4 regions of the Fischerella sp. JS2 genome follow, and region 4 is predicted to be linked to each of the others. Evidence: a T-box and tRNA genes for the amino acid it is inferred to sense, from the RefSeq annotation. Region 4 holds a T-box; the other regions hold tRNA genes.
What was found. A T-box is a leader RNA that pairs with one kind of tRNA and senses whether it is charged. The one in region 4 lies ahead of ileS (isoleucine--tRNA ligase), so its partner is inferred to be a tRNA-Ile.
Positions count from the first base shown of each region.

Region 1: it encodes a tRNA-Ile, which carries the amino acid that the T-box ahead of ileS (isoleucine--tRNA ligase) is inferred to sense. The anticodon was not compared.
Region 2: it encodes a tRNA-Ile, which carries the amino acid that the T-box ahead of ileS (isoleucine--tRNA ligase) is inferred to sense. The anticodon was not compared.
Region 3: it encodes a tRNA-Ile, which carries the amino acid that the T-box ahead of ileS (isoleucine--tRNA ligase) is inferred to sense. The anticodon was not compared.

Region 1 is NZ_CP135918.1:4,270,274-4,273,401, forward strand. It holds rRNA gene RS893_RS18135 (16S ribosomal RNA) at 1-1,124, shown strand, start outside; tRNA gene RS893_RS18140 (tRNA-Ile) at 1,290-1,363, shown strand; tRNA gene RS893_RS18145 (tRNA-Ala) at 1,447-1,519, shown strand; rRNA gene RS893_RS18150 (23S ribosomal RNA) at 1,739-3,128, shown strand, end outside.
Region 2 is NZ_CP135918.1:2,000,621-2,003,748, forward strand. It holds rRNA gene RS893_RS08360 (23S ribosomal RNA) at 1-1,554, opposite strand, end outside; tRNA gene RS893_RS08365 (tRNA-Ala) at 1,774-1,846, opposite strand; tRNA gene RS893_RS08370 (tRNA-Ile) at 1,930-2,003, opposite strand; rRNA gene RS893_RS08375 (16S ribosomal RNA) at 2,169-3,128, opposite strand, start outside.
Region 3 is NZ_CP135918.1:2,498,851-2,501,978, forward strand. It holds rRNA gene RS893_RS10340 (16S ribosomal RNA) at 213-1,703, shown strand; tRNA gene RS893_RS10345 (tRNA-Ile) at 1,869-1,942, shown strand; tRNA gene RS893_RS10350 (tRNA-Ala) at 2,026-2,098, shown strand; rRNA gene RS893_RS10355 (23S ribosomal RNA) at 2,318-3,128, shown strand, end outside.
Region 4 is NZ_CP135918.1:5,668,427-5,671,554, reverse strand. It holds gene ald (alanine dehydrogenase) at 1-557, shown strand, start outside; T-box leader at 765-1,024, shown strand; gene ileS (isoleucine--tRNA ligase) at 1,092-3,128, shown strand, end outside.

The DNA.
Region 1 (3,128 bases), 1.4 Mb from region 4:
ACCGCGTGAGGGAGGAAGGCTCTTGGGTTGTAAACCTCTTTTCTCAAGGAAGAAGTTCTGACGGTACTTGAGGAATCAGCATCGGCTAACTCCGTGCCAGCAGCCGCGGTAATACGGAGGATGCAAGCGTTATCCGGAATGATTGGGCGTAAAGCGTCCGCAGGTGGTTGTGTGTGTCTATTGTCAAAGGGTCATGCTTAACATGATAAAGGCAGTGGAAACTACACGACTAGAGTGCGTTCGGGGCAGAGGGAATTCCTGGTGTAGCGGTGAAATGCGTAGAGATCAGGAAGAACACCGGTGGCGAAAGCGCTCTGCTAGGCCGCAACTGACACTGAGGGACGAAAGCTAGGGGAGCGAATGGGATTAGATACCCCAGTAGTCCTAGCCGTAAACGATGGATACTAGGCGTTGAGAGTATCGACCCTCTCAGTGCCGTAGCTAACGCGTTAAGTATCCCGCCTGGGGAGTACGCACGCAAGTGTGAAACTCAAAGGAATTGACGGGGGCCCGCACAAGCGGTGGAGTATGTGGTTTAATTCGATGCAACGCGAAGAACCTTACCAGGGCTTGACATGTCTGGAACTTCTGTGAGAGCAGAAGGTGCCTTCGGGAGCCAGAACACAGGTGGTGCATGGCTGTCGTCAGCTCGTGTCGTGAGATGTTGGGTTAAGTCCCGCAACGAGCGCAACCCTCGTACTTAGTTGCCAGCACTTCGGGTGGGCACTCTAGGGAGACTGCCGGTGACAAACCGGAGGAAGGTGGGGATGACGTCAAGTCAGCATGCCCCTTACGTCCTGGGCTACACACGTACTACAATGCTCGAGACAAAGGGCAGCAAGTCGGCGACGACAAGCAAATCTCATAAACTCGGGCTCAGTTCAGATCGCAGGCTGCAACTCGCCTGCGTGAAGTCGGAATCGCTAGTAATTGCAGGTCAGCATACTGCGGTGAATTCGTTCCCGGGCCTTGTACACACCGCCCGTCACACCATGGAAGCTGGTCACGCCCGAAGTCGTTACCCTAACCGTTCGCGGAGGGGGACGCCGAAGGTAGGACTGGTGACTGGGGTGAAGTCGTAACAAGGTAGCCGTACCGGAAGGTGTGGCTGGATCACCTCCTTTTAAGGGAGACCCAACCGATTTTAGATTTAAGATTTTGGATTTGAGATTTGAAAGACAATCAATCCGAAATCGGCTGTTTTCAAAAATCTAAAATTGAGTCATCCCGAGGTCGGTCGCAGGATTGATAGATATATGGCTTTCAAACTATGAAAAGGTTCGGATGATGGGCTATTAGCTCAGGTGGTTAGAGCGCACCCCTGATAAGGGTGAGGTCCCTGGTTCGAGTCCAGGATGGCCCACCTAAGAAAATGTTGAATGATGAATAATGAATGATGAAGTCAAAAATATCAGAATTCAGAATTCAGAATTTTTCATTTTTCAAGGGGGTTTAGCTCAGTTGGTAGAGCGCCTGCTTTGCAAGCAGGATGTCAGGAGTTCGAGTCTCCTAACCTCCACCTGGACTCACAAACTGCACTCACAGATTTGGAGAGAAATCTAGCATCTGAACAAACAAATTCAGGCTGCTGGGTGTAAATCCAGCCAGAACCTTGAAAACTGCATAGAGAAGCGAAAGTAGGTAGTCAGTGAACAGTAATGTCAGTGAACACTAATCAGTAGAAAAACTGGTAAGGTGGGAACTGAAAACTGAAAACTGAACAAACACCAATGTAAGTGGTCAAGCAAATAAGGGCTTGCGGAGGATACCTAGGCACGCAGAGGCGAAGAAGGACGTGGTTACCAACGAAAAGCTCCGGGGAGTTGGAAGCAAGCATAGAGCCGGAGATGTCCGAATGGGGGAACCCTAAAAACTGCCTATTGAATATATAGATAGGTAAGAGCGAACCGGGCGAACTGAAACATCTAAGTAGCCCGAGGAAAAGAAATCAAACGAGATTCTCCAAGTAGTGGTGAGCGAACGGGGAAGAGCCTAAACCAACGAGTATAACTTGTTGGGGTAGTGGGACAGCGTGATGCGAATCGTAGAGTTAGACGAAGCATTGAAAAGATGCACCAGAGAAAGTGAAAGTCTTGTAGTCGAAAACTTGAAGATAGTAGCTGTATCCCGAGTAGCATGGGGCACGTGAAATCCCATGTGAATCAGCCGGGACCACCCGGTAAGGCTAAATACTCCTGTGTGACCGATAGCGAAACAGTACCGCGAGGGAAAGGTGAAAAGAACCCCGATAAGGGGAGTGAAAAAGAACATGAAACCGCAAGCCTACAAGCAGTGGGAGGACGATTGAACGTCTGACCGCGTGCCTGTTGAAGAATGAGCCGGCGAGTTATAAGCACTGGTAGGTTAAGTGAAAAACACCAAGCCAAAGCGAAAGCGAGTCTGAAAAGGGCGGATATATCAGTGTTTATAGACCCGAACCCTGGTGATCTAACCATGACCAGGATGAAGCTTGGGTAACACCAAGTGGAGGTCCGCACCGACCGATGTTGAAAAATCGGCGGATGAGTTGTGGTTAGGGGTGAAATGCCAATCGAACCAGGAGCTAGCTGGTTCTCCCCGAAATGTGTTGAGGCGCAGCGGTTGTGAACAACTCGGGGGGTAAAGCACTATTTCGGTGCGGGCTGCGAGAGCGGTACCAAATCGAGATAAACTCAGAATACCCGAAGAAGACACAGCCAGTGAGACGGTGGGGGATAAGCTTCATCGTCAAGAGGGAAACAGCCCAGACCACCAGCTAAGGTCCCGAAATCATCGCTAAGTGGCAAAGGAGGTGGGAGTGCATAGACAACCAGGAGGTTTGCCTAGAAGCAGCCACCCTTGAAAGAGTGCGTAATAGCTCACTGGTCAAGCGCTCCTGCGCCGAAAATGAATGGGACTAAGCGATGTACCGAAGCTGTGGGATTACATTGTAATCGGTAGGGGAGCGTTCTATACAGGAAGAAGCACTAGCGGCAAGCAGGTGTGGACAGTATAGAAGTGAGAATGTCGGCTTGAGTAGCGCAAACATTGGTGAGAATCCAATGCCCCGAAACCCCAAGGGTTCCAGAGCCAGGTTCGTCCACTCTGGGTTAGTCGGGACCTAAGGCGAGGCCGAACGGCGTAGTCGA
Region 2 (3,128 bases), 3.4 Mb from region 4:
GGTACGGGTAAAGTATGCTCAACACATTACTAGCTTTTCTTGACACTCATTTCGACTACTCGGAGTTCGTAAACTCCTCCCAATCCAGTTAGGGTGTAGCCTCCACTCATGCGTCCCTAGCAATGCTCCCATACTTTAGTCAGGGATTGTTGACCCTGTGTCCATCGACTACGCCGTTCGGCCTCGCCTTAGGTCCCGACTAACCCAGAGTGGACGAACCTGGCTCTGGAACCCTTGGGGTTTCGGGGCATTGGATTCTCACCAATGTTTGCGCTACTCAAGCCGACATTCTCACTTCTATACTGTCCACACCTGCTTGCCGCTAGTGCTTCTTCCTGTATAGAACGCTCCCCTACCGATTACAATGTAATCCCACAGCTTCGGTACATCGCTTAGTCCCATTCATTTTCGGCGCAGGAGCGCTTGACCAGTGAGCTATTACGCACTCTTTCAAGGGTGGCTGCTTCTAGGCAAACCTCCTGGTTGTCTATGCACTCCCACCTCCTTTGCCACTTAGCGATGATTTCGGGACCTTAGCTGGTGGTCTGGGCTGTTTCCCTCTTGACGATGAAGCTTATCCCCCACCGTCTCACTGGCTGTGTCTTCTTCGGGTATTCTGAGTTTATCTCGATTTGGTACCGCTCTCGCAGCCCGCACCGAAATAGTGCTTTACCCCCCGAGTTGTTCACAACCGCTGCGCCTCAACACATTTCGGGGAGAACCAGCTAGCTCCTGGTTCGATTGGCATTTCACCCCTAACCACAACTCATCCGCCGATTTTTCAACATCGGTCGGTGCGGACCTCCACTTGGTGTTACCCAAGCTTCATCCTGGTCATGGTTAGATCACCAGGGTTCGGGTCTATAAACACTGATATATCCGCCCTTTTCAGACTCGCTTTCGCTTTGGCTTGGTGTTTTTCACTTAACCTACCAGTGCTTATAACTCGCCGGCTCATTCTTCAACAGGCACGCGGTCAGACGTTCAATCGTCCTCCCACTGCTTGTAGGCTTGCGGTTTCATGTTCTTTTTCACTCCCCTTATCGGGGTTCTTTTCACCTTTCCCTCGCGGTACTGTTTCGCTATCGGTCACACAGGAGTATTTAGCCTTACCGGGTGGTCCCGGCTGATTCACATGGGATTTCACGTGCCCCATGCTACTCGGGATACAGCTACTATCTTCAAGTTTTCGACTACAAGACTTTCACTTTCTCTGGTGCATCTTTTCAATGCTTCGTCTAACTCTACGATTCGCATCACGCTGTCCCACTACCCCAACAAGTTATACTCGTTGGTTTAGGCTCTTCCCCGTTCGCTCACCACTACTTGGAGAATCTCGTTTGATTTCTTTTCCTCGGGCTACTTAGATGTTTCAGTTCGCCCGGTTCGCTCTTACCTATCTATATATTCAATAGGCAGTTTTTAGGGTTCCCCCATTCGGACATCTCCGGCTCTATGCTTGCTTCCAACTCCCCGGAGCTTTTCGTTGGTAACCACGTCCTTCTTCGCCTCTGCGTGCCTAGGTATCCTCCGCAAGCCCTTATTTGCTTGACCACTTACATTGGTGTTTGTTCAGTTTTCAGTTTTCAGTTCCCACCTTACCAGTTTTTCTACTGATTAGTGTTCACTGACATTACTGTTCACTGACTACCTACTTTCGCTTCTCTATGCAGTTTTCAAGGTTCTGGCTGGATTTACACCCAGCAGCCTGAATTTGTTTGTTCAGATGCTAGATTTCTCTCCAAATCTGTGAGTGCAGTTTGTGAGTCCAGGTGGAGGTTAGGAGACTCGAACTCCTGACATCCTGCTTGCAAAGCAGGCGCTCTACCAACTGAGCTAAACCCCCTTGAAAAATGAAAAATTCTGAATTCTGAATTCTGATATTTTTGACTTCATCATTCATTATTCATCATTCAACATTTTCTTAGGTGGGCCATCCTGGACTCGAACCAGGGACCTCACCCTTATCAGGGGTGCGCTCTAACCACCTGAGCTAATAGCCCATCATCCGAACCTTTTCATAGTTTGAAAGCCATATATCTATCAATCCTGCGACCGACCTCGGGATGACTCAATTTTAGATTTTTGAAAACAGCCGATTTCGGATTGATTGTCTTTCAAATCTCAAATCCAAAATCTTAAATCTAAAATCGGTTGGGTCTCCCTTAAAAGGAGGTGATCCAGCCACACCTTCCGGTACGGCTACCTTGTTACGACTTCACCCCAGTCACCAGTCCTACCTTCGGCGTCCCCCTCCGCGAACGGTTAGGGTAACGACTTCGGGCGTGACCAGCTTCCATGGTGTGACGGGCGGTGTGTACAAGGCCCGGGAACGAATTCACCGCAGTATGCTGACCTGCAATTACTAGCGATTCCGACTTCACGCAGGCGAGTTGCAGCCTGCGATCTGAACTGAGCCCGAGTTTATGAGATTTGCTTGTCGTCGCCGACTTGCTGCCCTTTGTCTCGAGCATTGTAGTACGTGTGTAGCCCAGGACGTAAGGGGCATGCTGACTTGACGTCATCCCCACCTTCCTCCGGTTTGTCACCGGCAGTCTCCCTAGAGTGCCCACCCGAAGTGCTGGCAACTAAGTACGAGGGTTGCGCTCGTTGCGGGACTTAACCCAACATCTCACGACACGAGCTGACGACAGCCATGCACCACCTGTGTTCTGGCTCCCGAAGGCACCTTCTGCTCTCACAGAAGTTCCAGACATGTCAAGCCCTGGTAAGGTTCTTCGCGTTGCATCGAATTAAACCACATACTCCACCGCTTGTGCGGGCCCCCGTCAATTCCTTTGAGTTTCACACTTGCGTGCGTACTCCCCAGGCGGGATACTTAACGCGTTAGCTACGGCACTGAGAGGGTCGATACTCTCAACGCCTAGTATCCATCGTTTACGGCTAGGACTACTGGGGTATCTAATCCCATTCGCTCCCCTAGCTTTCGTCCCTCAGTGTCAGTTGCGGCCTAGCAGAGCGCTTTCGCCACCGGTGTTCTTCCTGATCTCTACGCATTTCACCGCTACACCAGGAATTCCCTCTGCCCCGAACGCACTCTAGTCGTGTAGTTTCCACTGCCTTTATCATGTTAAGCATGACCCTTTGACAATAGACACACACAACCA
Region 3 (3,128 bases), 3.2 Mb from region 4:
AGAAGTGGAGGGTAGCTACTATAAGAAAGTGCCAAATGAGCAAGGCGCTGCAAAGCGAAGCTCGAGGGCAACCGAACCATGAAAATTGTATAGTTTGAAAGCCATTATACATAAAAAAGCCTGCGTCAGTAAAGAAATAGACCAAGGCTAAGGTCAAAAAACAAAAGCCGGATAAGAGCTAAACAAACAGTGTTTGTTTTGTTTGTAGAAACAAAACGGAGAGTTTGATCCTGGCTCAGGATGAACGCTGGCGGTATGCTTAACACATGCAAGTCGAACGGGGCTTTTCGGAGCCTAGTGGCGGACGGGTGAGTAACGCGTGAGAATCTAGCTTCAGGTTCGGGACAACATTGGGAAACCGATGCTAATACCGGATGTGCCTGTGGGTGAAAGGTTTACTGCCTGAAGATGAGCTCGCGTCTGATTAGCTAGTTGGTAGTGTAAGGGACTACCAAGGCGACGATCAGTAGCTGGTCTGAGAGGATGATCAGCCACACTGGAACTGAGACACGGTCCAGACTCCTACGGGAGGCAGCAGTGGGGAATTTTCCGCAATGGGCGAAAGCCTGACGGAGCAATACCGCGTGAGGGAGGAAGGCTCTTGGGTTGTAAACCTCTTTTCTCAAGGAAGAAGTTCTGACGGTACTTGAGGAATCAGCATCGGCTAACTCCGTGCCAGCAGCCGCGGTAATACGGAGGATGCAAGCGTTATCCGGAATGATTGGGCGTAAAGCGTCCGCAGGTGGTTGTGTGTGTCTATTGTCAAAGGGTCATGCTTAACATGATAAAGGCAGTGGAAACTACACGACTAGAGTGCGTTCGGGGCAGAGGGAATTCCTGGTGTAGCGGTGAAATGCGTAGAGATCAGGAAGAACACCGGTGGCGAAAGCGCTCTGCTAGGCCGCAACTGACACTGAGGGACGAAAGCTAGGGGAGCGAATGGGATTAGATACCCCAGTAGTCCTAGCCGTAAACGATGGATACTAGGCGTTGAGAGTATCGACCCTCTCAGTGCCGTAGCTAACGCGTTAAGTATCCCGCCTGGGGAGTACGCACGCAAGTGTGAAACTCAAAGGAATTGACGGGGGCCCGCACAAGCGGTGGAGTATGTGGTTTAATTCGATGCAACGCGAAGAACCTTACCAGGGCTTGACATGTCTGGAACTTCTGTGAGAGCAGAAGGTGCCTTCGGGAGCCAGAACACAGGTGGTGCATGGCTGTCGTCAGCTCGTGTCGTGAGATGTTGGGTTAAGTCCCGCAACGAGCGCAACCCTCGTACTTAGTTGCCAGCACTTCGGGTGGGCACTCTAGGGAGACTGCCGGTGACAAACCGGAGGAAGGTGGGGATGACGTCAAGTCAGCATGCCCCTTACGTCCTGGGCTACACACGTACTACAATGCTCGAGACAAAGGGCAGCAAGTCGGCGACGACAAGCAAATCTCATAAACTCGGGCTCAGTTCAGATCGCAGGCTGCAACTCGCCTGCGTGAAGTCGGAATCGCTAGTAATTGCAGGTCAGCATACTGCGGTGAATTCGTTCCCGGGCCTTGTACACACCGCCCGTCACACCATGGAAGCTGGTCACGCCCGAAGTCGTTACCCTAACCGTTCGCGGAGGGGGACGCCGAAGGTAGGACTGGTGACTGGGGTGAAGTCGTAACAAGGTAGCCGTACCGGAAGGTGTGGCTGGATCACCTCCTTTTAAGGGAGACCCAACCGATTTTAGATTTAAGATTTTGGATTTGAGATTTGAAAGACAATCAATCCGAAATCGGCTGTTTTCAAAAATCTAAAATTGAGTCATCCCGAGGTCGGTCGCAGGATTGATAGATATATGGCTTTCAAACTATGAAAAGGTTCGGATGATGGGCTATTAGCTCAGGTGGTTAGAGCGCACCCCTGATAAGGGTGAGGTCCCTGGTTCGAGTCCAGGATGGCCCACCTAAGAAAATGTTGAATGATGAATAATGAATGATGAAGTCAAAAATATCAGAATTCAGAATTCAGAATTTTTCATTTTTCAAGGGGGTTTAGCTCAGTTGGTAGAGCGCCTGCTTTGCAAGCAGGATGTCAGGAGTTCGAGTCTCCTAACCTCCACCTGGACTCACAAACTGCACTCACAGATTTGGAGAGAAATCTAGCATCTGAACAAACAAATTCAGGCTGCTGGGTGTAAATCCAGCCAGAACCTTGAAAACTGCATAGAGAAGCGAAAGTAGGTAGTCAGTGAACAGTAATGTCAGTGAACACTAATCAGTAGAAAAACTGGTAAGGTGGGAACTGAAAACTGAAAACTGAACAAACACCAATGTAAGTGGTCAAGCAAATAAGGGCTTGCGGAGGATACCTAGGCACGCAGAGGCGAAGAAGGACGTGGTTACCAACGAAAAGCTCCGGGGAGTTGGAAGCAAGCATAGAGCCGGAGATGTCCGAATGGGGGAACCCTAAAAACTGCCTATTGAATATATAGATAGGTAAGAGCGAACCGGGCGAACTGAAACATCTAAGTAGCCCGAGGAAAAGAAATCAAACGAGATTCTCCAAGTAGTGGTGAGCGAACGGGGAAGAGCCTAAACCAACGAGTATAACTTGTTGGGGTAGTGGGACAGCGTGATGCGAATCGTAGAGTTAGACGAAGCATTGAAAAGATGCACCAGAGAAAGTGAAAGTCTTGTAGTCGAAAACTTGAAGATAGTAGCTGTATCCCGAGTAGCATGGGGCACGTGAAATCCCATGTGAATCAGCCGGGACCACCCGGTAAGGCTAAATACTCCTGTGTGACCGATAGCGAAACAGTACCGCGAGGGAAAGGTGAAAAGAACCCCGATAAGGGGAGTGAAAAAGAACATGAAACCGCAAGCCTACAAGCAGTGGGAGGACGATTGAACGTCTGACCGCGTGCCTGTTGAAGAATGAGCCGGCGAGTTATAAGCACTGGTAGGTTAAGTGAAAAACACCAAGCCAAAGCGAAAGCGAGTCTGAAAAGGGCGGATATATCAGTGTTTATAGACCCGAACCCTGGTGATCTAACCATGACCAGGATGAAGCTTGGGTAACACCAAGTGGAGGTCCGCACCGACCGATGTTGAAAAATCGGCGGATGAGTTGTGGTTAGGGGTGAAATGCC
Region 4 (3,128 bases):
TAGTTGGCACAGAAGCCGCTAAAATTGCTGTCGGCATGGGGGCTAGCGTTCAAATTCTGGATGTAAATGTAGAACGCTTGAGCTACTTGGAAACTCTTTTTGGCTCACGAGTAGAACTACTTTACAGCAACTCTGCTCATATTGAAGCAGCAGTTCGCGAAGCAGACCTCTTAGTTGGCGCGGTTCTAGTACCAGGACGGAGAGCGCCAATTCTTGTGTCTCGTGAAATGGTTAAACAAATGCGACCAGGGTCAGTCATCGTCGATGTGGCAGTTGACCAAGGCGGCTGTATAGAAACTGTGCATCCTACATCTCACACCAACCCTGTCTATGTTGAAGAAGGTGTATTGCACTATGGCGTTCCTAACATGCCGGGGGCAGTTCCTTGGACAGCAACTCAGGCACTTAATAACAGTACTCTACCATACGTGGTGCAATTAGCAAACCAGGGAATGGAGGCACTAAAAAATAACCCCGCATTAGCCAAAGGTGTCAACATCCAAAATCATCGCTTGGTACATCCGGCTGTGCAAGAGGTATTTCCAGACTTAGTGTAGGAGTGAGGGGTGCAGGGGTGTGAGTAGAGACGCGAGGAACATCGCGTCTCTACAGGGGTGTAGGGGTGTAAGAGTTTAATACAATCCCCAAAAATTAGTTAATACCCTTACACCCTCATACCCTTGCACCCTTACACCCCTTCTTCTGTCAATTGCTGAAAACTTCAATCTAATGGCATGATTAAATAATTAATAATCAATTACCCATCAAAGGCAATGACGGGAACGAGTAGTTTCTGAGTCGGTGCCAGAGCGAGTCAGGGATGGTGTAAGCCTGACCATACGGCAGAAATGAAAATCCTCCCTGAGCCGCCCTCCGAACAAAGACTCAAAGGCTTTAAGTAGATAGGGACGTGTCCCGTGCGTGATAGCGGGTCGCTCTTCCCAGTCGGGAGTAGCTGCAAAGACCTAAGTTGTGAGACTTGGGTAAATTTGGGTGGTACCGCGCTCACCTCAGCGCCCCAATGTGGAGGTGTAGAGTTTGGCTTTGGCTAGCTCTGCAATTATTCTGCATGGATAGTGAACGCGGTAATTATGTTTAGAGAAGTTGAAAAGAACCTTCGTTTTCCTAGCCTTGAGCAAGAGGTGATCGACTTTTGGAAAACGCACCATATTTTTCAAAAGTCAGTGGAGAAAGATGCACCTCAAGGAAATTATGTATTTTATGAAGGGCCGCCAACTGCTAATGGCAAGCCAGGAATCCATCATGTAATTTCCCGTGCTTACAAAGATTTGTTCCTGCGCTACAAAACGATGCAAGGCTATCGAGTGGAGCGTAAGGGCGGATGGGATACTCACGGTTTACCTGTCGAGTTGGAAGTTGAGAAGAAGTTAGGCTTTACCAAGAAGGCTGATATTGAAGCTTTTGGCATTGCCAAGTTTAACGAGTTATGCAAACAATCGGTCTTTGAACGCATCCAGGATTGGCAGGCGATGACCGAACGGATTGGTTACTGGCTGGATTTAGAAAACGCCTATATTACTTACGAAAATCAATATATTGAGTCTTGCTGGTGGTTGATGAAGTCGCTGTGGGAACGCAATCTGCTATTTGAAGATTACCGCTCGACTTGGCACTGTCCGCGTAACAATACCAGCCTTTCGGATCATGAAGTAGCACAGGGATACCGAGATGTAGAAGACCCTTCAATTTACCCGAAGTTTCCTGCATATACTGCTGAACTTGTCAAGCGTGGTTTGTTGGAAAATGAGACACAGCCAGTTTATCTGCTGGCTTGGACAACTACCCCTTGGACGCTCCCTGCTAACGTTGCTCTGGCTGTGAGGGCAGATGCTATGTATGGGCTGTTTGCAGCACCACCTCAAGCAGGCGATCGCTCACAACGAGACCTCTACATTCTTGCGAGTAGTCTGGCTGAGCAAGTCTTCGGAGAGGGGAATTATCAAACGCTGAAAACCTTTACAGGTGAAGTATTGGTGGGACTTCGCTATCAACCTCTTTTGCAAGGTTATGTACCGGAGGGAGAAGACCTTTCCCAAGGGTTCCGTGTAGTTAGCGATGAGCAGGTGATCGTCGATGAAGGAACAGGGGTGCTTCATATCGCTCCTGCTTATGGGGATCTGGAATTGGGGCGCAAGTACAACTTGCCGATGCTTTTTTCTGTGGATTTGCTGGGTCAAGTTTATCCCCAGGTGAAGCTAGTTGATGCTCCTGAGGGTGAGGGACCTTACACTGGAGAGTTTTTCAAGAACGCAGATCGGCAAATTATCGCGGATTTGCTGGACAAACAGCTCCTTTATCGAGCCACAACTATTAACCACACTTATCCATTCAACTACCGGGATAGGACACCACTCATCAACTATGCCAAAAAGAGTTGGTATATTCGGACAACTGCTGTTAAAGACAAACTTATTGCCAACAACAACAAAATTCACTGGCATCCCGAATATATCCGTGATGGTCGATTTGGAGATTGGTTAAGAAATAATATCGATTGGGCATTATCGCGGGAACGCTACTGGGGTGCGCCTCTGCCTGTATGGGTGAGTGAAGACGAAAGTGATTATATCTGTGTAGGCAGTGTCAAAGAGTTGGCAGAATTGACAGGGCGGGATTTGTCAGGGTTAGATTTGCATCGTCCTTATATTGACGAGATTGTTTTTGAGAAAAACGGCAAGTTTTTTCAGCGCGTTCCCTATACAGTTGATGTCTGGTTTGAGTCGGGAGCTATGCCTTATGCCCAATGGCACTATCCCTTTGAAAATCAGGATGTGGTGGCTCGGAATTTTCCTGCCGATTATATTTGTGAGGCGATCGATCAGACACGCGGCTGGTTTTATAGCCTACATGCTCTTGCCACCTTGCTTACAGATACTGGCGGTTCTCTGGCTCATATCGCTCAGGATTCTCCTGCTTTCAAAAATGCGATCGTTCTTGGACACATTGTGGATGAAAAAGGCGAGAAGATGTCTAAGTCAAGGGGAAATACAGTTAACCCTTGGACTGTCTTGGATTCTCAAGGAGCCGATGCACTGCGGTGGTATCTTTACAGCACTAGTCCACCAGAAAATACCAAGCGCTTCTCTCAAGCACTTGTTGAAGATACA